2 regions of the Staphylococcus sp. MSU001 genome follow, and region 2 is predicted to be linked to the other one. Evidence: predicted binding sites of a transcription regulator. Region 2 holds the regulator's gene; the other holds the start of a gene.
The links. Region 2 encodes Rex, which represses fermentation and respiration genes when NADH is low (regulators of the CRP and FNR family bind a similar motif). Its sites were predicted from a motif close to TTGTGAAATATTTCACAA; they were not measured.
Positions count from the first base shown of each region.

Region 1: arcA (arginine deiminase) is a predicted target of Rex. The motif match lies at 9,037-9,054, and genes of this name have one in related genera.

Region 1 is NZ_JBRIKK010000002.1:162,524-175,181, reverse strand. It holds gene ACVBFA_RS01940 (alpha-keto acid decarboxylase family protein) at 1-1,199, shown strand, start outside; gene ACVBFA_RS01935 (CapA family protein) at 1,546-2,712, opposite strand; gene ACVBFA_RS01930 (alpha/beta hydrolase) at 2,965-3,723, opposite strand; gene ACVBFA_RS01925 (Crp/Fnr family transcriptional regulator) at 4,015-4,701, opposite strand; gene arcD (arginine-ornithine antiporter) at 4,946-6,349, opposite strand; gene argF (ornithine carbamoyltransferase) at 6,608-7,615, opposite strand; gene arcA (arginine deiminase) at 7,720-8,955, opposite strand; gene ACVBFA_RS01905 (arginine repressor) at 9,293-9,754, opposite strand; gene ACVBFA_RS01900 (M4 family metallopeptidase) at 10,268-11,791, opposite strand; gene ACVBFA_RS01895 (ArgE/DapE family deacylase) at 12,224-12,658, opposite strand, start outside.
Region 2 is NZ_JBRIKK010000007.1:98,129-110,786, reverse strand. It holds gene ilvB (biosynthetic-type acetolactate synthase large subunit) at 1-575, opposite strand, end outside; gene ilvD (dihydroxy-acid dehydratase) at 610-2,298, opposite strand; gene tsaE (tRNA (adenosine(37)-N6)-threonylcarbamoyltransferase complex ATPase subunit type 1 TsaE) at 2,777-3,238, shown strand; gene tsaB (tRNA (adenosine(37)-N6)-threonylcarbamoyltransferase complex dimerization subunit type 1 TsaB) at 3,219-3,881, shown strand; gene rimI (ribosomal protein S18-alanine N-acetyltransferase) at 3,854-4,315, shown strand; gene tsaD (tRNA (adenosine(37)-N6)-threonylcarbamoyltransferase complex transferase subunit TsaD) at 4,312-5,334, shown strand; gene ACVBFA_RS04925 (MutS-related protein) at 5,417-7,033, opposite strand; gene ACVBFA_RS04920 (ABC-F family ATP-binding cassette domain-containing protein) at 7,375-9,309, opposite strand; gene ACVBFA_RS04915 (redox-sensing transcriptional repressor Rex) at 9,656-10,291, shown strand; gene ACVBFA_RS04910 (hypothetical protein) at 10,431-10,712, shown strand; gene ACVBFA_RS04905 (YeeE/YedE family protein) at 10,799-11,851, shown strand; gene ACVBFA_RS04900 (sulfurtransferase TusA family protein) at 11,903-12,127, shown strand; gene ACVBFA_RS04895 (ammonium transporter) at 12,547-12,658, shown strand, end outside.

The DNA.
Region 1 (12,658 bases), on a different contig from region 2:
TCAACGCGGCGATTCAACAACGTCGTCCAGTTCACATTCATTTACCTATTGATGTCGCACTCACAGAGATTGAAGTTTCAAAGCCATTCAAAGCAGAAGTAGAACCACAAAAAAACGTTCAAACTTATATCAATATGGTTCAAGACAAACTTGAATCGGCAACACAACCTGTCATTATTACAGGCCATGAAATAAATAGTTTCCATCTGCATAAAGAACTCGAACAATTCGTTAATCAAACTCAAATTCCAGTTGTTCAGTTATCTTTAGGTAAAGGTGCATTTAATGAAGAAAATCCTTATTATATGGGTATCTTTGATGGTTCAATAGCAGAACAAGATATTCAAGATTATGTCAATCAAAGTGATGCCATTTTGAATATTGGTGCTAAATTAACAGATTCTGCAACAGCTGGGTTCTCATATCAATTTGATATTAATGATGTGATTATGCTAAATCATAATGAATTTAAAATTAATGATACATGCATCGAAGCATTTTCATTACCAAATATATTAAATGGTTTAAATAAGTATATTCACTACAAAAATACTAATGATTTCCCACAATTCGAGAGACCACAAGCACATAATTATGAACTTAGTGATCAGCCATTAACTCAAGAGACTTATTTCAATATGATGCAAGATTTTTTACAACAAGATGATATTTTAATCGCTGAACAAGGTACATCATTCTTTGGTGCTTATGACTTAGCCTTGTACAAAGATAATACTTTTATCGGGCAACCATTATGGGGTTCTATCGGCTATACACTACCAGCAACGTTAGGAACACAAATTGCAAATCCATATCGTCGAAACATTCTATTAATTGGTGATGGCTCACTACAATTAACTGTTCAATCATTATCTACAATGATTCGTCAACATTTAAACCCTGTGATATTTGTAATTAATAACGATGGTTATACAGTTGAGAGAATGATTCATGGTATGAAAGAACCTTACAATGACATTCGCATGTGGGATTACAAATCATTACCTTCTGTATTTGGTGGTGACAATGTTTTAGTTCATGATGTAAATACTTCAGAAGAACTCATGCTCACCTTTGAAAACATTAAATCTAATAGTGATCACATGCACTTTGTAGAAGTGAAAATGGCTGTTGAAGATTCACCAGCTAAATTAAGTAATATAGCTAAAGCATTCGCATCACAAAACAAATCATCTTAATATCTTTTTAAAATTCTATAATATAAGCAATTCAAACACCCGTATGATTCTCTAGTTATACGGGTGTTAAATATATCTTTATAGAAGTTGAAACTTAAAAAATGACGTTTCCCGTGAAACAACATTCATTTAACGTTATATTTTATATCAATTAAAAGTAAAATGTATAAATAATCACAAACATTGATGACTCTAATAAATCATTCTTAAGACGCCTTTTTTAATGAACTCAATCATATCTTTAGCCATTGCTATAGTTTTAGAATTTGTTTTAACTTCCGAGTTAAAAATTCCAAATATACAAATAAGCCTGCACATTCTTTAATGTGAGGCTTACTTTGCTTATTTATAAACTTCGATTATCTAAAAATTGTTGATCAATGACTGAACGTGTAATATCTCGTAAGTGATTAGGGGCCATTGTTGAATCATATCTTTGATTTCGTCCATGATGAGCCGCATCATTATCATTATAATCATCTAGCATCATCACTTTAAAGTTCGACTTAAGGAACCGGTTTTGGTGTTGAGTTAATTCGTAATAATTCACCATACTTCTCCACTTCACATCTTGAACTTGAAACTGTTTATCTTTCTTACTAATTTTAAAATCTATTCGGCCTAATAAATCATTACTTTCATCCCCTGTTGACTGACCGTTCAAGAAATTTCCTAAAGAATATGCTACGAGTGTACGATTCCCTTCTCTACCATCAACCCATTTTACTGGTTGAATCACATGAGGATGTGTACCTAAAACTACATCAACACCTGCATCAGCGAAAATTTGTGCATATTTTTTTTGAGTGGCGTTAGGCTGATGCTTACCTTCATTACCCCAATGTGCTGAAACAAGTACTACATCACTTTGTTGTTTGGCTTTCTTAACATCTTGCTTAATTTTATTTTCATCAAACGTATCTACCGTATAATCATGAGTTGGTTGATGATCGTTTGTACCAAATGTGTAACTTAATAAAGCAACTTTCACACCTTTAATTGTTTTAATAGGAATTTGACGGTGTGCTTGTTCTGATTCATATACACCCGTGAACAAAACTTGATCTTTAAATTTGTTCCAAGTATGAATATGATTACTTACACCTTGCTCCCCTTGATCTAAGGCATGATTGTTTGCACCGTTTATAAAATTAAAGCCTGTATCTACTAAATCCTGAGCAATACTACTCGGTGTATTAAAGTTTTTAAATCCTGAATAAGGCCTATCATCCCCACCTAATGGTGATTCTTGATTAACAAAAGAAATATCTGCGTTTTGAATGTCTTTTCTTACTGGTTGATACATGGGTTTAAAATCAAAACTATTCCCCGTAATTTGTGCATCTTTATATACAACTGGGTGAATTAAATTATCACCTACAGCAACAACACGTATCGTTTTATTTGCATTTTGTTTATTACCAAAAGATTGATTAATCGTACATCCACTAACAACTATGAAAAACGTAAATAATATCATGGTATACACTAAATATTTAGATACTGTTTTCATTTTTTAATACTTTATCCCCTTTTATAAACTTTTGTATTTATCTTCATCATATCTCTATTAACTTTAATAAACAATATATGATATGTGAACATGTTAATTTTAATAAATAACTATAGTTGCCTTACCTGTCATCTTGATTAACTGTAACACCGAACAAAATCAATAAGAGAAGAATACTAAGACGAGTAACAATTTTTTATATTCGTTTAATAAGATGTCCGCCTAAATATCCAAATTCAACCCTTTGTATCATTACTGGACAAACCACTCAATCGCACGTTTAATAGCTCTATCCCAATAAGCATAATCATGATCTCCTGGACCATCTTCAAACTTATAAGAAACCCCTTTTTCATTTAACGTCTCAATAAATTGAAGGTTATCATGATATAAAAAGTCTTCTTTACCACACATGATAAACAATTCAGGAATATCTACATTAGCATCGATGGCTTGATCAAGTAAGTAGTACGTATCGAGTTCTGTACCTTTAATTTGAGTATCTCTTCCGGTGATAGCTTGTGGAGAGAAATCAATCCAATCCAAATCAATGAGCCGTTGTGTTTCAAAAACTGCTGAAAGTGGTGCAGCTTTAGCAAATTTATCACTTTGAGTTAGCGCAAATTTAATCGTTCCATAACCACCCATTGAATGTCCTGCAATAAAATTATCTTCTCTTTTTCTAGAAAGTGGTAAAATTTGATGTACGTATTCGTAAATTTCTAATATGTAATCATAGTAACTATGTCCATATACCATATTTGCATAGCCACTATGATCGACGTTAGGCATTATAATCGCAAGTTGATGTTCATTTGCATAACGCTCGATACTTGTATATCTTATGTAAGTTGTTTCATCGCTAGACAATCCATGTAATAACAACATTGATTTCAATTGTTTCGCTGTTCTTGAACTATCAAAGAATGTTACATCCTCGGGTAAAATAATCGTTAAATTTTGATGCATTCCTATCGTTGGTGAATTGTAATTCATTGTTATTAAAGCCATATGTGTCACTCCTCTACTGTATTATCTATTATTTTACTTATTCTTTTTATCAATTTATAGAAAAAACGCAACTTTGACTATAGATTATATAAATTTCTATACTTTCCAATGCGGAACTAAAATTTTATTCTCTATATTAAACAAGTTGATTTACTATAGATTGTCTAACCTTTAAATATGATATATTTCTAAAGCAATAAATCATGAAATAAAAAAACGATAGTGAATGATTTCATAGAAACCTATTCGACCATCGTTTGTCTTCAATTATGTATGAGTGATACGCACTCATTATAAGTCTTTACTAACCAACCAATTTTTACTGTTTTTAAAGAGTATTTTTTCTTCTCTAAGTTCATTTATGATATGACTCGTCGTTTCTCTAGATATTCCTGCCATATCACTCAATAACTGTATTGTCATAAAATGCTTAATTTCATAAAACTCATCATGATCATAACCTACTGTTTGACATAGGTAACGTAAAATCTTAGTCACGCGTTCTTTAGCTAATTTACTCGTTAAAGCCATATTGTATTCAATATGTTGACATTGTGTTTCGCTTAATAAGGAGAATAATTTCACAAAAATCTCTTCGTGATTTTTACATAAATATTCTATTAAATCTCTTGGAATTCCAATCATTTCGCAATCTGTTAGGGCTGTACACATTTCATTAGGAACTTTATCTTGAAATAAGTTATTTAAAGGAAAGAGCACTTTTTCTCTATTCAAATATCGATATACATCACCATTCAAATTAAAATTTTCTCTCATAATATTACCTTTTAAGAGTAAGTAGATATGCGTGGTTTCATCAGACGAATAGTAGACAATTTGTCCTTTGTTGTAATGTCTCACAAAACATTGACTTTTAAATGGCAGTAATACGCCTACAGGAATATTGATATAAGATGCTAATTGTTTAAAACTTTCATCAAGTTCATTTTCTCTACAAAACATTTGATTTCCAGTCATAAAAATAACTCCTTATTGCCTTAGACTATGGTCAAAGGGGACGCTATAATTTCTCCGATTTAAAATTTATTAGAATTCTGTATATACTACAGACAATATTTACTATGGACCACTGTTCTTATTATACCAATAGTTTAAATATCAAATATTTTATATACTTTTCTTTGTTTGATTTTTATCGATTAAACTCCCTTTATAACTCATGATTGATCAATATCTATAACATTTAAAAATATAAATTACATCATCGTAATAACCCTATCAATGCTAAAATAACGATAAGACTGAAGAAAATATAGTCAAATTGTGTAAGTCGCTTTTGATTATTTTTTTGAACAACTACATAGACGATAATCCCCGGAATATAGAGCAACATGGTAAGTAACAAATAATCTATACCTGACGCGTAAACCAGCCAAATTGCATAAATAGATGCTAGAATTCCTATAATCCATTGTTTAGGCGTTGCAGTTAACTTGTGTTCTATTGTATATTTCACCTGATAAAACGCACTGAACATGTATGGATAAAGTATAGCACTTGCCGCGAGAGAAAATGCAAAATGATAGGCACTTTTGGTAAACAGCATGCTAATAAGGAATATTTGAACTAATACATTAGTAATGAATAAGGCGTTCATAGGTGCCCCATTTTTATTTTCTTTTGCAAACCACTTAGGAAACAAACCATCTTTAGCTACAATAAAAGGCAACTCTCCGGCAAGTAATGTCCAACCTAGCCATGCACCTAATACTGAAATAATAAGACCAATATTGACAAATGTTGCTCCCCAATCACCAACAATATAAGCTAAAATTTGTGCCATTGATGGTGCCTCAAGTTTAGAAATATGATTTTGAATTACAATACCTTGTGCTAATACAGTCAGCAAGAAGTAAATGAGCAATACTGAAATAAGTCCGATAACAGTGGCGGTTCCAACATCTTTTTTATTTTTAGCTCTTCCGGAGAATACAACAGCACCTTCAATACCAATAAATACCCAAACTGTCACTAACATCGTACTTTTAACTTGTGACATCGTATTAGCGAAATGAAATGATAATGATCCATATCCATCCATTCCAAAGAAACCTATCCTGAATGTATTAAAATTAAAGGCTACAATCATACATATAATCACTAATAAGATAGGAATTAATTTTGTAATAGTAACAATACTATTGATTAAAGCAGCCGTCTCAACTCCTTTTAATATTAAAAAGTGCACACTCCACAATAATATTGATGCCACTATGATACTAGGAAATGTGTTGCCCCCTTTAAATATTGGAAAGAAGTTCCCTATAGAAGACATTAATAACGTTGCATATGCGACATTACCTAAAAAAGCTGAGAACCAATATCCCCAAGCACTTGCAAACCCTATAAAATCACCAAAACCCGCTTGAGCATAACTATAAATACCACCATCTAAATCAGATCGTTCATTAGTTAAGTTTTGAAAGACAAGTGCTAAAGAAATCATTCCAATAGCAGTAATCAACCATCCAATTATAATTGCTAATCCTCCAGCGTGGCCTCCCATATCAGATTGAATATTGAAAGCACCGCCACCAATCATCGAACCTATAACAAGACCGATTAATGATGTTCGACTTAATCTTTTATCTCCTGTGTCATTCATATTCATTTCTCCTTTAGAAGGAGGGAGTGAAAACGTATATGCCTTTTAAAATACACATATATAGATGTATTATGGAAAGATATAGATGAGTAACGACACATCTTTGATAGTCATTGACCGAAGTTCTATATCATCCTCTCAACATGATTTTGAAAAAAGTTATTTTTATTATGTGACACAATTTGCAAAAATAAATATTCGTTTATTTAATAAAGCATACACGTGATCTTATCCCTATTTATTTTTCTTGTAGTAAATCTAGCCTAAAGTTGCTGCCATCACGGCTTTAATCGTATGCATTCGATTTTCAGCTTGGTCAAACACTCTAGAATACTCACTTCTAAAGATTTCGTCTGTTACTTCCATTTCAGTTAAGCCATATTTTTCAAAAATATCCTGACCATACTCTGTTTGTGTATCGTGAAAAGCTGGTAAACAATGTAAAAATATCGTATTTACTTTACCGGTTAAATTAAACATTTTTCTATTAACTTGATAGTCTTTCAATAAATGAATACGTGTTTCGAATTCACTTTCTTCACCCATTGATACCCAAACATCAGTATAAATAACATCTGCATCTTTGACGGCAGTATGAATGTTGTCAGTCATCTTAACTGAACCTCCATAATTAGACGCTTGATCTTTAGCAATATTAAAATATACATCTCTCGGTGTTAATGATGAGGGTGTACAAATACGTACATTTACGCCAAGCATCGCACCCGCCACCATAAGCGAATGTGCAACATTATTACGTCCGTTTCCTACATAAGTTAGGTTGATGCCTTTTAAATATCCAAAATTTTCTTTAATTGTCATATAATCAGCTAACATTTGTGTAGGATGCCAATCATCAGTTAACCCATTCCATACCGGTACTCCAGAGAATTCGGCCAATTGTTCAACAGTTTTTTGGGAAAAACCTCTAAATTCAATTCCATCAAACATTCTTCCTAAAACTTTGGCAGTATCCTCAACAGATTCTTTTTTACCTAATTGAATATCATTTTTCCCTAAGAATTCAGGGTGTGCACCTAGATCAATAGATGCGACTGTAAATGCGGCACGCGTGCGAGTAGACGTCTTTTCAAAGAGTAAAGCAATGTTCTTACCCTCTAAATATCGATGTGGTGTGCCTTGTTGTTTATATTTTTTTAACGTCATAGCAAAATCGATTAGACCTTCAAATTCTTCACCTGTGAGATCATACTCTTTTAGCAGTGACTTACCTTTTAAATCGAAGGGTTTCTTGATGTTTTTCATGGGATGTGCCCCTTTCATTTTATAAGTCGCTATCAAATTTAATAGCATAAGTGAATGTATTTCGTGATGCTCAAGCTATATCTATTCAACACCCTATCTTATATCTATAGATCTTCTCTTATTAAAGGTTGACTCATACAACGAGGGCCTCCTCGACCACGTACAAGTTCACTTCCAGGAATTTCAATAACTTTGATACCATGCTCACGTAACAATTGATTAGAAACATAATTACGATCATAAGTTACAACCACACCGGGACGGATGCATAAAGTATTCGAACCATCATTCCATTGTTCACGAGCTCCGTCGATGATATCACCATTTCCAGTTGGTATTAATGTAATTTCATCAACATTGAGCACTTCTTCTAATGTTTGTTTAAGATGACTAGAATGTTGGATTTTGATATCTTCAGCTTTATCATCGTATTCGATGATAAAGATATTCATGTTTCCTTCTGATTTAAGAATTGCTGAATGTGTAGTGAATTTGTCGTAATCAATCATTGTACAAACAGTATCTAGATGCATAAATGTTCGACTAGTTGGAATCTCAATCGCCACCACCTTTTTAAAAGTAGATAACGGATCTTTAAAAATACGTCGTGCTAAACGTTCAATTGCTTGTGCAGAAGTACGTTCAGATATCCCTATTGCAAGTACATCTTTAGATAACACCAGTTCGTCTCCGCCTTCGATATTGAATGGGCAGTCACGATCCAACCATAAAGGAACATTCTCATCTTTAAATCTAGGATGATGTTTTAAAATATATGAAATGAAAATCGATTCTCTGCGTCTTGCTCTCCAAAACATGCGATTTACTGTCATACCTTTACCAATTGAAGCTTGAGGATCACGTGTGAAATATAGATTAGGCATTGGGTCAAGATAAAACGGATATTTATCATCCATGTACTCTACAAGGTGTGTCGATTCAAGTTGTATTTCTTCTTTGCGTACGCCAGCCATAATCTTATTAATTAATGCTTGATTTGACAAAGTTGAAAAGAGTTTTTTTATTTCTGTTTCATGCCCTAGGATAGTTTTTCTAGATTCTGCTAAAACGTCATCTATAAATTGCTCTCTGACATTTGAATCTTCTATACTTTGTGCTGCTAATTTTTCTAAATAAAGCACTTCTATTCCTTCATCTTGAAGAACTTGAGCAAAACGATCGTGCTCTTGTTGAGCTACCTTTAAAAATGGAATATCATCAAACAATAATCCATCTAAGTAATCAGGCACTAAGTTTTCTAATTCCTTCCCTGGTCTTTTAAGTAATACCGTCTTTAGTTTCCCGATTTCACTGTTAACTTGAATAGGTCCATTTGTCATACTCATTTCCTCCTTTTCTTCGCTACATTATCAGTATAAAACTGATTAATAACTAAGTTCGTGATGATTATCACATACTAAATGTAAAAAGTTTCGCAACATTTGGTTATTCAATACATAATTATGTTTGAATATACATTACTATTGCATACTTTCGTTGAAAAAATGAATATTTGAGTAATATGAACCTTTACATCTTTATGGATAAAAGTTTTTTATTCATAAATTTGAATACTTAATCAAATAACAACACTCATATTTATTGAAATAAAAAACACCTGATAAACGATGTATGCGCTTACCAGGTTATATTTATAATAAACAACTTTATAAATTTTTATGAATAATTATGATTAAATATTTTGTAATAGACATATTCAGCTATAGACTGGGAATGTGTAAGAATCATAATCGTATCATTACCACTTATAGTTCCTATAATCTCTTTCAATTGTAACTGATCAATATAATAATTTATGCTTTGTGCAAATCCTGGTGTCGTCTTTATTAGTATATACGATTCTTTAATCATAGTGTTAATAATTTCTGTTTTTATGTAATCATTAAGTTTTACTCTTGAGTCTAATTGAGACTGCTGCGTAAGTAATTTATATTCATATTGATTTGCCTTCACAGGCAGGCGATAAATATGGAGTTCTCTTAAATCTCTTGCAATAGTAGTCATGCTATAACGTACACCAAAGTGATCATCAATGTAATCAATAATATCTGCTTTTTTATAAATGTGATTTTGCTTAACAATCATAGTTACTAAATCTTGTCGTTTACTCTTTTTCATTGAATGATCAACTCCTATAGATAACTAATTTATTTTAATTTATAAATTAAAATTTCTTTTTATTTAATTATACTTTATCATTTTATTGTTGATAATTATAAGAATTTTTATGTCCTTTGTGACAAAGTACGTAAACATACATTCAAATTTAAAATTAATTTGTTTATTTAACTATCATTTTATCTATATTTCCCCTTTTATTCTTATTAGGTTTTTTATACTCATTACTAAGCAGTCACACTTACGCTAGACAAACCGTAGTCTTACCTCAAGGTAAAGTAAGCGGCTTTGTATTAGTTTAAAAATTCCTGAAGATCTTAGTTCACTCTTATGATGAAATAAAAAACCTGAGACAGTTAAGTTTGTCTCAGGCTGAGTCGAAATTAAGTCAACACTCATTTCGATTAAGGCTTTAAAGATTGTAAATATTTAACATTACTTCTTCTTTGTTAAGGTTCTTTAAAATTCATTTTTAGATACTTGTTAACATATTTTTATTTTAAAACGGTTCGCCTACACGCCAACACTGTCCCATGCTTGACCTACTTGTTGAGCAATACCGTCGCCATATAAATCAAATGCTGCTTGTTGTAATGATGCTTTGGCATCTTGGAAATCAGAATTTGAAGTTAAATAAACAGTTAACGCTCTATAGTAAATTTGTTCAGAACGTTGTTTACCAATACTACGAATTGTGTTGTAAGCTGCTTTGTTCGGAATACCTGAATTCGTATGTACGCCTCCATTGTCAGAATTTGTATAAACAAAATCATTCATATGAGATGGTTGTCCAAAACGCTCTGGATTAGATAAACTTCTTAAGGCATCTCCGCCTACGCCAGGTGTATAAACATCTTCACCCATTAAGAAATCTTCATCATCAACGAAGTAACCAAATACATCTGAAAAACTTTCATTTAATGCACCTGATTGAGAACGGTAAACAAGATTAGCAGTTTGCTGTGTTACACCATGTGTAATTTCATGTGCAACAACATCATTTGCACCAGACAGCGCTGTAAATGTACGTCCATCTCCGTCACCGTAAATCATTTTATCACCAATCCAAGCCGCATTGTTTCTGTTATCTTGACCTTGGAAGTTATTTACATGTGCGAGTGAAATAATTGGGCTACCTTGATTATCATATGATTCTCGGCCGAAAGTATTTTTATAATAGTCATACGTTTCTTTAGCATAATAATTTGCATCTACACCTGCACGTTGTTCATCATCAACAAAATTTCTATCTTTATCTTGCATTAAGTAAGCTTGACCAGTATTCGCATCGTAATTGTAAGCTGAAAGTGTACCTTGTTGAGTTAAATCTTGTAGTGCATAGCCACCGCTGACACTATTAATATTAATTTGTTTCGTGTCACCTAGTACACCTTTACCTGTACCTGTAGTAGCTGCTTCTTTGATCATATTTAATTTATCAACTACTTGACCCGTTTCAGCATCAATTTTCACATTCCAATGAGAAATTTTTGGTGAAGTTGTAATAATTTCTATGTTATAAACATATTTATTTTTTTCTCCATCAATCTCAACTTTATTGGTTTTGATGACATCACTTTTTAAGTTTTTAGCTTTTTGACGATCAATTTTTATTGCTTCGAAAGCTTTATCTGTGGCATTTTCTTTACTTATCGATACTTTATTCGTAGGTTGAACTTTCTTAGCATCAGTATCACCATTGACAAGAACTACCTTACCCTCTTTATTCGTATGAACTTTTACTTCTTTGTCGGGTGCATACGTGTTGCCCACTTTCGGTTGCAATGTGTAATGCGTAAATCCTTTGTTATCTTTTTCAGTATCAGTGACCTTATAATCTTTGTAATGATTTTTTATATTTTCAGATTTTGGTAACTCTTTCAATGCGTTAGTTGCTTGAGATTCTTGGGTTACTTTCGCATCGATGTTTTGAGTTGCTGATACTTTATCCTTAGCGTCAACCTCCGTATTGACTAAAGGACTTGCCACAGTTAATGCGGCAATACTTGTAAGTGCGAATTTAGAAAAATTCTTCATTTTATTACCTCCTATAAATTAATGAAAAACAACTTACTATATAATAGTAATTAAAATTTTCTGAAAAGTAAATGAAAATTTCATTTAATTCACATAATCATCACTTATAATTTTTTTGTATAAATAATTTGTACAATACTTTAAAAACTTATGTTAAAATTTTAATTTAGAATTAATGGTATAATACACTTCAGTTAATTAAAATGAAATAAAATTAATTATTATATCAAATAGTTAAAACGTTTCACTTCAAATGCTATATTTTGAGAAATAGATTTAAAAAGTCGTCACTTTCTGAAGAATCAACAATTCCAGAACAATATGGTACGGCGTATTTTTTAAATACAGTTTAGTTTTACGATGTTATATTAAAAACACCCTCCAAGTTGAATATTTTAAATTCTACTTGGAGGGTGTAACGTCACATCTTTATTACTCATTCTCTTCATTTAAATATGAAGTGATAAACTCTATATAGTATTCCACAAATTCTAAATAATTGGCTTTTTCTACGCACTCATTTATTTGATGAGGTCCATTTCCCGGGCCAAACATTAAAAATGGAAAATTTTCATCTTTTCCTTTTAATAAGTTGGAAGCATCAGTAACTGCTACAGTAGGAGTAACGATTAAATCTCTTTCGTTAGAAAAATGGCTTTTTGCAATATCAAACCCTAGCTCTACCAAGCGATTTTGACCTGTTGTTACTACAGGTTCTAAATCAAGATAAAGTTCTTGTGTCAAACTAGCACCATTTTGATTTGCTTGCTCTATATATTCATTAAATAGCGCTTTAACTTTGTTATTATTATATTCTGGTATTGTGCGTACATTAAATTCAGCTGTAGCAAAATCAGGTACTGAATT
Region 2 (12,658 bases):
TCTTGCGTAAGTTCAACATCAGTTTTAAGAACACCCATATCTTTAGGAAAATCAATCACTACAGGGCCTTTTCTTCCAGTGTTCGCTAAATGAAAGGCTTCATGAACAATTCTTGGAATGTCTTCGATCTTTTTAACTTGATAATTGTGTTTTGTAATAGGTGTGGTCATCGAGAGTAAATCAGCTTCTTGGAAAGCATCTTTACCTATACCAGGTGTAGCAACTTGACCAGTAAAAACGACTAGTGGTAAAGAGTCACTAAATGCATCAGTAATACCCGTAATGGCATTTGTTGCACCAGGTCCGCTTGTTACAACAACGACTCCTGTTTTACCAGAGACACGCGCATATCCTTCAGCAGCATGTGTAGCACCTTGTTCATGACGGGCAAGAATATGTTTGATTTTCCCGTCATAAAATGTATCGTATAAAGGTAAGACAGCACCACCAGGATAACCGAAGATAAAATCTACATCTTCTTGCTGAAGTGCTTCAACTAATAATTGAGAACCACTGCGTGTTATTAAGGGTTGTGAATTCTTTGTTTGATGCACAGAAGGGTGAGGCGAAACCATTGATTTTTGATTTGACATTTTAATCATCTCCTAATTAAATAAGGTTTTCCGGAACTTGCATAATACCACCAGTATTAGCGCTTGTGACTAAACTAGTATATCTAGCTAAGTAGCCTGTTTTAACCTTTGCTTTAAATGGTTCAAGCTGATTTTTACGACGATACAGTTCTTCTTCAGATTGATCTACGTTTAGAGTTCTATTGATTAGATCAATCGTAATTTTATCACCATCTCTTATTAAGCCAATGGGTCCACCTGAAGCGGCTTCAGGTGAAATGTGTCCAACTGCAATACCTCTAGTTGCACCCGAAAATCTACCGTCCGTAATTAATGCAACATCTTTACCTAATCCTCTGCCCACTATGGAAGACGTAGGGGCTAGCATTTCTGGCATTCCAGGACCTCCCTTAGGTCCCTCATATCTAATAACAACAACATGTCCCTCTCTTACTTTATGATTATCAATGGCTTCAACAGCTTCATCATGAGAATTGAAACAAATTGCCTTTCCTGTAAATACTTTAATTGAAGGATCAACTCCACCGACCTTGATTACCGCTCCTTTAGGTGCGAGGTTTCCGAATAAGACAGATAATCCACCTTGCTTATCATAAGGGGTTTCAAGAGGATGAATAACTTCAAAATTTTTGATGTTTTTACCTTCATTATTTTCTCTCAAGGATTTACCCGTCACTGTTAATCTATCTGGATGTAAAGTACCATCCTTTTTCATTAATTCATTTATGATAGCTGGCACGCCACCTGCTTCATGAACATCATGCATAGAATAAGAAGAACTAGGTGCAATTTTAGAAAGGTAAGGTGTTTTTTTAGCAATTTCATTAATACGTTCTAAGTCGTAGTCAATACCTGCTTCATTTGCAATTGCAAGAGTATGAAGAACAGTATTAGTAGAACCTCCCATGGCCATATCAAGAGCAAAAGCATCATCAATCGCATCTTGTGTGATAATATCGCGAGGTTTAATATCATGTTTAATATTTTCAACCAACCTGAATGCTGCTTGTCTAATCATTTCACGACGTTGGTCACTCACAGCTAGAGCTGTACCATTATATGGTAGGGCTAAACCTAAAACTTCCATTAAACAGTTCATTGAGTTTGCGGTAAACATACCGGCGCATGAACCACATGTAGGACAAGCGTTTTGTTCCATGTCTAAAAATGTTTCTTTTGAGATTGTTCCTTCTTTAAAAGCTCCAACCGCTTCAAACATTGAAGATAGTGTCAATGCCTTACCTTGAGCGGAAAGACCAGCTTTCATTGGGCCTCCTGAGCAAAAGATAGCTGGTACATTTGTTCTAACTGCTGCGAGTAACATTCCTGGCGTAATTTTATCGCAATTAGGAATGTAAAATACACCATCAAACCAATGAGCGTTAATAACTGTTTCAGCTGCATCTGCGATAATTTCTCTTGAAGGTAAGGAATATCTCATGCCAATATGTCCCATAGCTATTCCATCGTCAACACCAATCGTATTAAATTCGAATGGGATAGCACCTGCTTCTCTAATAGCTTCCTTTGCGATGTCTGCTAATTCTCTTAAATGAACGTGCCCAGGAACAATATCAATATAAGAGTTACAAATTGCTACGAAAGGTTTATTCATATCTGTAGGTTGTTTAAGAGCGCCAGTCGCATGTAAAAGACTTCTTGCAGGAGCTTGGTGATCTCCTTTTTTGATCATATCACTTCGCATATATCATTCCCCCATATAATTATTTAGAAAATAAAAAAACGTCCCAATGAATATTGGGACGTTGTTAAGTCCCATCCAACTAGAAATAGGACTTAAACATTTAGAAGTTAAAACCTTTCTAAAGTTCGAGTCCTTACGAGTATAATAAAATGATAATAGCTTGTTGAGTTGTTGGTAGGTCTAGCGTAGATAGATAAGTCATTTTATTATACTCCTTTCGTTGAATGGTCATTTATTCTTAATAGTTTGAATTGTTTTAAAATTTGATAAATTCAATTTACTACATGTGATGAATTGTGTCAATAATAAATTTAGAATTTTCTAAAAATTTATAGAGGACAAGCTTAAATATTTTACGAAGAAATTTGAATTAAAATTTGTTACAATGATTAAGTTAATAAACCATGTAGAAATGTATATATATCTTTAAATATAGAGATAAATTGATTTTAAATAATCATATATAGGAGAGTAAAAATTGATAACTATTCACAATTTAAATGAAATGGATAAATTTGCTCAAATACTTGTAAAACATTTAAGTGCTAAGGACTTGATTTTACTAAATGGTGACCTAGGAGCAGGGAAAACTACATTAACACAATTTATAGGAAAAGCGTTAGGTGTTAAAAGAACGATAAACTCACCAACATTTAATATAATCAAATCTTATACAGGTTCAAGCATACGATTACATCATATGGACTGTTATCGACTTGAAGGTGAGGAAGATGATTTAGGTTTCGATGAATATTTTGAAGACAATGCCATCATAGTTATAGAATGGAGTAAATTTATCAAAGATTTCCTTCCTCCTAATCACTTAACGATTAATATAAATGTCAAAAATGCGAATGAGAGACAAGTATCCATTGAAACACATGGACAACATTATGCATTAGTAAAGGAGGCAATCTTAAATGAACTATCTTCTAATTGATACGTCAAACCAACCTTTATCAGTAGCTATTATGAAAGATAATGAAGTGATTGCTGAAAAAACAACTGATATCAAAAAGAATCATTCAGTGCAACTCATGCCTGAAATAGCAGAAATTCTTTCAGAAAGTAAAATAAATAAAGCAGAAATAACTGATATCGTGGTAGCGGAAGGTCCAGGTTCATATACCGGTCTTAGAATAGGGGTTACTGTTGCTAAAACATTAGCGTATGCATTAAACACTAACTTATATGGTGTCTCATCACTTAAAGCACTTGCTAGCACAATCAAAGACAGTACGAAGTTGTTAGTACCCATTTTTGATGCTAGAAGAGAAGCAGTTTATGCAGGTGTTTATCAATATCAGGACAATGAATTAATAACCATTATTGATGATATTTATATACCTATTTTTAAACTTATTGAAAAACTTCATCAACTAAATCAACCTTATGTGTTTGTAGGATATCATACCGAAAAAATAAAACATTTATTAGACAGTGACATCATAGAACAGTTACCAAAAGCTTCAAGTATGAAGCAATTAATTCAAAAACCAGAAAATATACATTCATTTACTCCTAAATACCATAAATTATCAGAGGCGGAACGAAATTGGTTAAACCAACAAGAGAACAATTGAATATTAGGAAAATGAGTGTGGAAGATGTACCTAAAGTTTTTGATATAGAAAGAAATAGTTTCTCACACAGTTCGTGGTCAATCGATGCATTTTATCATGAAATAGAAAACAACGAATTTGCAACATATTTTGTGATAGAATTTAGGGACAAAATAATTGGATATGTTGGTTTATGGTTAGTCGTTGATCAAGCACAAATTACAACGATAGCTATATCAAAGGCATTTAGAGGCTATGGTCTTGGTCAACTTTTACTTAAATATGCAATGAACTATGCACGTTTTTCTTGTGATGTGATGAGTTTAGAAGTAAGAATAGATAATGATGTTGCACAACATGTTTATAGAAATTTAGGATTTCAAAATGGTGGAAAAAGAAAGAATTATTATGGAGAAGGCGAGGACGCATTAGTCATGTGGGTGAATTTGAAATGACAAATAATACATTAATCTTAGCAATAGAAACAAGTTGTGATGAAACGAGTGTAAGTGTAGTAAAGAATGGCACTGAACTTTTATCTAATACTGTTTTAAGTCAAATAGATAGTCACAAACGTTTTGGTGGTGTTGTACCTGAAGTTGCTAGTAGACATCATGTTGAGGGGATAACAGCAACTATAGATGAATCATTAGTGAGTGCAAAAGTGAAAATGGAAGATATTGACGCTATTGCAGTAACACAAGGCCCCGGATTAATAGGAGCTTTATTAATTGGTATTAATGCGGCTAAAGCTTTGGCATTTGCTTATGATAAGCCTATTATTCCAGTACATCATATTGCTGGTCATATTTATGCCAATCACTTAGAACAACCATTAACGTTTCCACTTATGTCATTGATTGTATCTGGTGGTCATACTGAACTGGTATATATGAAAAATCATTTAGATTTCGAAGTGATTGGTGAAACGAGAGATGATGCAGTAGGAGAAGCTTATGATAAAGTTGCTCGAACAATCAATCTTCCTTATCCTGGTGGACCGCATATTGATCGATTAGCAGCTAAAGGTAAAGATGTATACGATTTTCCAAGAGTTTGGCTCGAAAAAGATAGTTATGATTTTAGTTTTAGTGGTCTTAAAAGTGCTGTAATTAATAAACTGCACAATTTAAGACAGAAAAATATTGAAATTGTAGCTGAAGATGTTGCAACAAGTTTCCAAAATAGCGTTGTAGAAGTTTTAACACATAAAGCTATTCATGCTTGTAAAACGTATCATGTTAATCGCTTAATTGTTGCAGGTGGTGTTGCTAGTAATAAAGGATTAAGAGCTGCACTAAGTGAAGCATGTAAAAAAGAAGGCATACACCTTACTATTCCAAATCCTGTTCTTTGCACTGATAATGCAGCGATGATTGGTGCTGCTGGATATTATTTATATCAAGCTGGTTTGCGTGGCGATTTAGCCTTAAATGGACAAAATAATATTGATATTGAAACTTTTTCTGTTTAAATAATATTTCAAAGCGCCTATCTAAGAGTGACTACTTTTAGATAGGCGCTTAACTTTTTTATAAATATTAAACTAATTAATTCTAGAGGTTTCGAATATTTTGTTGAGCACGCTGATAAATATCGATAGGAAACTGTGTAATACGCAGTAATTCAATTGCATTACGTGTATTGGCTTTACCAGGTTTAATTTTGTAATCGAAAAATATGCTATTTTCTTGAATAGATTCATTAAAATGATAATTATTATATGTATTTTCTAATAATATTGATAGTTCAACATCATGTGTCGCAGCGATAACCTGATATGCTTTTTGATTATCTAAATACGATAATACTGATTCAGAAGCGGCAATACGTTCAGTTGTATTCGTTCCTTTAAAAATCTCATCTATAAAACAATATATCTTATTGCACTGATAAGTGTTAAATAATCTACGAATAGACTTAAGTTCTGACATGAAATAACTGTCACCACTTAAAACGTCATCCGCATTTGCCATTGATGTCATTACATAGCCAGGTTGATAAATAAATGAGTGAGCTGTTGCAGTTTGTATTGATTGAGCTAAAATCAAATTTAGTGCAACTGCTTTCATAAATGTAGATTTTCCTGATGCATTAGAGCCTGTGAGTAATATATGATTTGAAATGTCAATGGTGTTAGCAATCGCATTTTCTTCATCTAGCAGAGGATGAATGATTGATTTCATTTGAAGGCCATTAATATTGTTATTGATTTTAGGATAACAATAATGTGTCAAAGTATGTTGATACATAGCTATAGAGTAATGATTATCTAATATACTTATATAGTCATAACATGCCATAACTTCTTCTTGATACTTAAAGTAGCTACGTTGTATTAAATGAAATAAAACATAATCTATCATGAATACTAATTTAATAAACATAATTATGCTACTCACCATATCTTGTGATTCTAATCTAGCTAATAAACCGCTAAAACGACGTGAAGCTTTAAAATGAGTAAAATCAACACTTATCGCTGGCGTGCTCTCAATCTTACTTAAAGCTTGACTTTGCTTTATAACATTAGCAGTATAAAAAACTGATTTTAAATCTTGGTCATAAGATTTTTTTAGTTTGAAAGATAATATTGCATTTAAAATCATAAAAGTAAGACATATTAATATACCTTTTGAAGGAATTAAAAAAATGAATGCAAACCCAATAAATGGTAACAACGGACAAAACATTAATAAAATATTACGCTTAGAGGGTAACATTTGATCTGGAAACAAAGGGTATACATTTTTACCAATTTTAGAAAGAATGTAAGATACATTTAAACGAAATACTTTATTATCTTTAAACATGTTTATCAATGAGGTTTGATTTACCTTAAACATACCTCTTAAAGTTGCATATAGTCGCATTTCACCAATTGCAGTGAAATTAAAATTAATTTTATGAAATAACGTATCCATATTTAGGTCTGACCAAGTCTTATCGTCGATAAATGACTGCTTATTATAATGATCACGGTAAGTACGGTATTGGGCATCGAATCGTGAATTAGGACGTATAAAACTTTCTAATTTTAATTTGTTATCCCATAAAGTATTTATTTTAGCAATCTGTTTACGTCTCTCTATTATAGATATAATTACATTTACAAGTGTAATTAGGATGATGAAAGTTAATATAATTAGTACTAAGGTTTGATTGTTCGTCATGAAGTTTAGTTCTCCTTTATCTTTCTCAATAAATTATTTCATAAATGAATATCTGAAACAATTAAAAATGGAAAATAAGTTGTCAATAGGGAACGTGCGTACTTATCAACAAAATGTGAGTAAGTTGTGGGTAAGTAGTGAAGTTGTTTGTGGATATGTAAATAAATAAGTTAATTTTAAAACATAAAAGTGTCAATTTACTTGTGGATAAATAGGATAACTCTGTGGATATTGATTATGAAAGTAATTCATGCTGTTAATAATATTTGTGTAAAAACATACTAAAAGACACCGAAAAGTCATATATTCAACTTTTAGGTGTCTTGTCATTATGTTGGAAATTAGAGCTTTTCTTGTAATTTTTCCCATTCTAACATTATTTGTTCTAATTTTTGTTCGGTTTCGGATTTTTGATTGGCAAATTTACTAGCTTTTAGAGGGTCGTTAAATACTTCAGGCTGTGTTAGCTGTTCTTCGATATGTGATATTTGTGATTCTAATTCTTCGATTTGTCTTTCACAATGTTCAATTTGTCTTTCTAATTTACGTTGTTGTCTTTTTTGTTGTTTTTGACTGAAATAGGTTGAAGTATTTGCGTCTTGATTTATCTCTTTATTTTCAAAATTATTTTGAATTTCTGTTTCATGTGCTTTGATAGCAATAGCTTCTTCAGTTTTCTCAATATAATACTGATAATCTCCTAAATACATTTGGCCACCATTAAGGTTTAAATCAAAAACTTTATTTGCAAGTTGGTTAATAAAATAACGATCATGTGATACAAAAATAATCGTGCCTTCAAAATCTTTCAATGCTTGTTCAAGCATTTCTTTAGAATCAATATCTAAATGGTTAGTCGGTTCATCTAAGATAAGAACATTATCACGTTGTAACATTAAAAGTGCTAATTGTAATCGTGCTTTTTCTCCGCCGGATAAGTCATTGATAATTTTTTTAACGTCTTCTTGAACGAACAAGAAACGCCCCAATACTGCACGTACATCTTTTTCATTCATGTGTGGATATTGATCCCAAACATAATCGAGAATGGTTTTATTTGATTTAAATTCAGCTTGTTTTTGATCATAGTATCCAATTTGTAAATTAGCACCAAAGATAATTTGACCACCTAGTTTTGGATGTTTTTCAGCAATTGTTTTTATCAATGTTGTTTTACCAACACCATTTGGCCCAATGATAGCTATATGATCCCCTTTAAAGACTTCGAGGTTTATAGGTCGTGTAATAGGTGAGTCGTAACCAATCTTTAAATCATGAATATGCATCACATCATTACCAGTATTACGGTCGAAGCCAAATTGTATATTTGCACTTCTAGCATCTATCATAGGTTTATCAATACGTTCCATTTTTTCCAATGTTTTACGTCTACTCTTAGCCATGCCACTTGTAGATGCACGAGTAATATTTTTTTCTACAAAGGTTTCTAAACGCTTGATTTCTTCTTGTTGCTTTTCAAATTCTTGCATGCGCTTTTCGTAATACTGATTACGTTGCTTTATAAATTGCTCATAGTTTCCTACATAGTGTTTTACATTTCCTAGAGCAACATCATAAACTTGAGTTACAATTTTATCTAAAAAATATCTATCATGACTGATAATCACAATTGCTCCTTTAAAGTACTTTAAGTAATCCTCTAACCACTTGGTTGTTTCCATGTCTAGATGGTTAGTTGGTTCATCAAGAAGGAGTAGATCGGGTTCTTTAAGTAACATTTGAGCAAGAGAAAGACGTGTTTTTTGACCACCACTAAAATCATTAATAGGCTTGTTGAAATCGTTTTCTGTAAAGTTAAGCCCGTGCAGTACTGTTTTAATTTTACTTTCATATTGATAACCATCTAATTGCTCATAACGATTAGTTAAAGTTTCATATTTTTCAATATGTGATTGATATTCATCGGATTCATAATCTTGTCCATTTCGTGCAAGCCAATCTGTTTCATCCTTAATTAAATTTTCAATTTTTTTAATGTGTTCAAAGGGCTTAGACATTTCTTCAAAGACAGTAGCTTCTGAATTGAGTGTCATTTGCTGAGTTAAATAACTCATTGTTAAATTTTTGATTTTTGATATATGACCACTATCGTAATTTTCAACACCTGCTATGATTTTCATTAATGTCGATTTACCAGCTCCATTACGGCCTACTACGCCGATTCTTTCGCCAGTTTTCACCTCAAAATTAACATCTGTGAAGATATCTTCACCATCGAACGATTTGGAGATGTCATTAAGTTGTAAAAGTATCATTCGATTCTCACCTTTCTATGTATTTGAAATAGGTTTAAACTATATATAAAGTATTTGTTTTTGAATATTTAAATTTTTGTTAATTCTATATTATCGAATTTTAAATAGAAAAATAAATTGTGTACGTTGTCTTGAAATGATGTTAAACTCAATTACCTCTATTCTACAGTATTCATAGAACACATGAAACTAGGATATTTATTTTTAAAAATTAATAATGTATAATGTTTAAGTATTCGTTGTAGACAATTATTTGTATTATGAGATGACATTCAACATATGTTTTAACTCATTTACTGATTTTAAAGATACATGCATAATATACGCGAAAAAGGGGGTTAGATATATGTCAGATGATTTTAAAATTCCTCGCGCTACATTAAAACGTTTACCTTTATATTACAGATTTGTCAGTATTTTGAAAGGTAAAGGTATAGATCGTGTTAATTCTAAAACAATAAGTGAAGCACTACAAATTGATTCAGCTACAATAAGAAGAGACTTTTCATACTTTGGTGAATTAGGAAAAAAAGGATATGGATATAATATAGATAGTATGCTTGAATTCTTTAAATCAGAATTAAGTGAGAGCGATCAAATTAAAATTGCCATTATAGGTATCGGTAATTTAGGGCGTGCATTACTTACATATAACTTTTCAATACATGATGAGATGACAATTACTGAAGCTTTTGATATTAGATCAGATATTATAGGTGAAAATATTGGTGACGTTGTGGTAAAACATAGCGATGATATCAAAACGACATTAGAATCAGAAGATATTGATGTAGTCATTTTAACAACACCAGATAATGTAGCTCAACAAGTTGCTGATGAACTTGTGAAAGCCGGTGTTAAAGGTATACTAAACTTTACACCACGTCGAATTAAAACACCCCAAGATGTCCAAGTACATCATATTGACTTTGGTATAGAGTTACAATCATTATTGTTCTTCATGAAAAATTATAGTAAATAATTAATAAAAATCACTTTAACATAGTACTCTCAATTGAGAGTGCTTTTTTTATATTAAACAGTTACAATAGATTATAAATACGAAACTTTTTTAACAAAAATTGTAAGTTGATATTTATTGAAATGGGAGATTGAAACAAGTGACTCAAGAAATAAATTGTAATTTCAAACCACATATTCCTAGAATAATGACAGTTCCTGGTATATTGTTGATACGTGAAAATAAGTTGGAGTTTCAGGCATATAATCAAAACAATAATCCATTCAATATCCAATTCGAACTCTCTAGCATTGTGCGGTATAGAATATCTAAAGGTTTATTAGGAAATAAATTGTTTATTTATTATTCTGATGGAGAGTGGTATAAATTTAGTAACTTATCTAAAAATGACTTAAACAAACTCACAAAATATTTATATTAAAAAATAATAAAGAAAATTAAGAATTTGCAAAATATTGTCCTTTCTACTATAATACCTTAGTATTTATATCGGAAAAAGGTGATAAAATGGTTTGGACAATTATAAGCGGACTAGTCGTTGGCATATTGCTAGGATTTGTAATGCAGAGAACAAGATTTTGTTTAGCTGGTGGATTTAGAGATATGTACGTTCAAAAGAGTAACAAAATGTTTTATGCATTGCTTATTGCTATTACAGTCCAAAGTATTGGTTTACTTATTCTAAAGAACTTGAATATTATTGAGGTTCCAGCAGAAACATTTCCAGTTATAGGAACTATTTTGGGATCCTTTGTTTTTGGAATAGGAATAGTATTAGCTGGAGGATGCGCGACTGGAACTTGGTATAGGGCTGGTGAAGGGTTAATTGGAAGTTGGGTGGCATTAATATTTTATGCATTGACTTCAGCCGTAACTAAAACTGGGGTACTTCTTCCAATAATGAATCAAATAAATAAACCGACACAAGTCAGCACAAGTATGACGAGTACAACTGGTATACCACAATGGATTCTCGTCACGTTATTAACTGTAATTACAATATTTTTTGTTGTAAAAACAATTCGAAAGCCTAAAATAATGGTGCCCCAACTTAAACAAAAATATAGTGGTATTAGACATTATCTATTTGAAAAAAGATATCATCCATTTGTTGCTGGCATTGCAATAGGTTTTATTGCTCTACTTGCTTGGCCTATGAGTGAATCTACTGGGAGAATGGGTGGCTTAGGTATAACAACACCATCTGCAAATCTTGTAAATTATCTTATTTCAGGAGATTTAAAATTTATTGATTGGGGTGTGCTTTTGGTACTAGGTATATTCATAGGTTCTTATATAGCTGCAAAAGGGTCTAAAGAATTTAGATGGAGATTGCCAGATATTAAGACAATTCGCAATAGTGCGCTTGGTGGCATATTTATGGGATTTGGTGCTTCAGTTGCAGGTGGTTGCTCTATCGGTAATGGTCTAGTAGAGACAGCTACAATGAGTTGGCAAGGATGGATTGCTTTAGCCTCTATGATTATTGGTGTTTGGTTTATGAGTTATTTTATTTTTGTAAAACCTATGAAAAAGTTACAACAAGTATCTCAAAGCTAATATTGGTTATTCAAATGTGACATTAGATAAAGTGAATGAGGAGGTATATCAATGGTATACGAATTAGGAACAGTAGGGATGGTTTGTCCATTTCCTTTAATAGAAGCACAAAAGAAAATGAATGATTTAAATCAAGGGGATGAATTGAAAATCGATTTCGATTGCACCCAGGCTACCGAAGCATTACCTAATTGGGCTGCAGAAAATGGATATCCAGTTACAAACTATGAGCAACTTGATGATGCATCATGGACTATTACCATTCAAAAGGCATAAAAACTTATAGTTATAAGGTTGATAAAAAGATTTTTTAAGGATAGAAAATTAAGCAAATTTAATTATAGATTAAATTGACGAGAAAAAAGTTAAATTAAGTAGCCATTAGCTATATCGTTGAAAGAAAGAGCTAAACTTGAAGACTGTTTTTAATTTAATGAAATTCGTTAGTAGAATTATGATAGCCTGAGACAACAATCATTGTCCCAGGCTTATTTATTATTGTAATGAGATAACTAAATCAAGATTATCTTTTTATTATACTCATTACTAACATGGTGTAACGAAAGTAATTTGTTTTTAGTACTACGTTTATATATTCAATGTAACTTAAAGTGACATACTGTGTAACATGACCTTACCTAATTTTGCTTTTAAAAAAAACACTCATTATGATGTTTTTAAAGGAAGTGGTAAGTATGAATATGAATGATACAATATTTCTATTTTTATGTACTCTATTAGTATGGTTAATGACACCAGGTTTAAGCCTTTTTTATGGGGGACTCGTACAATCAAAAAATGCTTTAA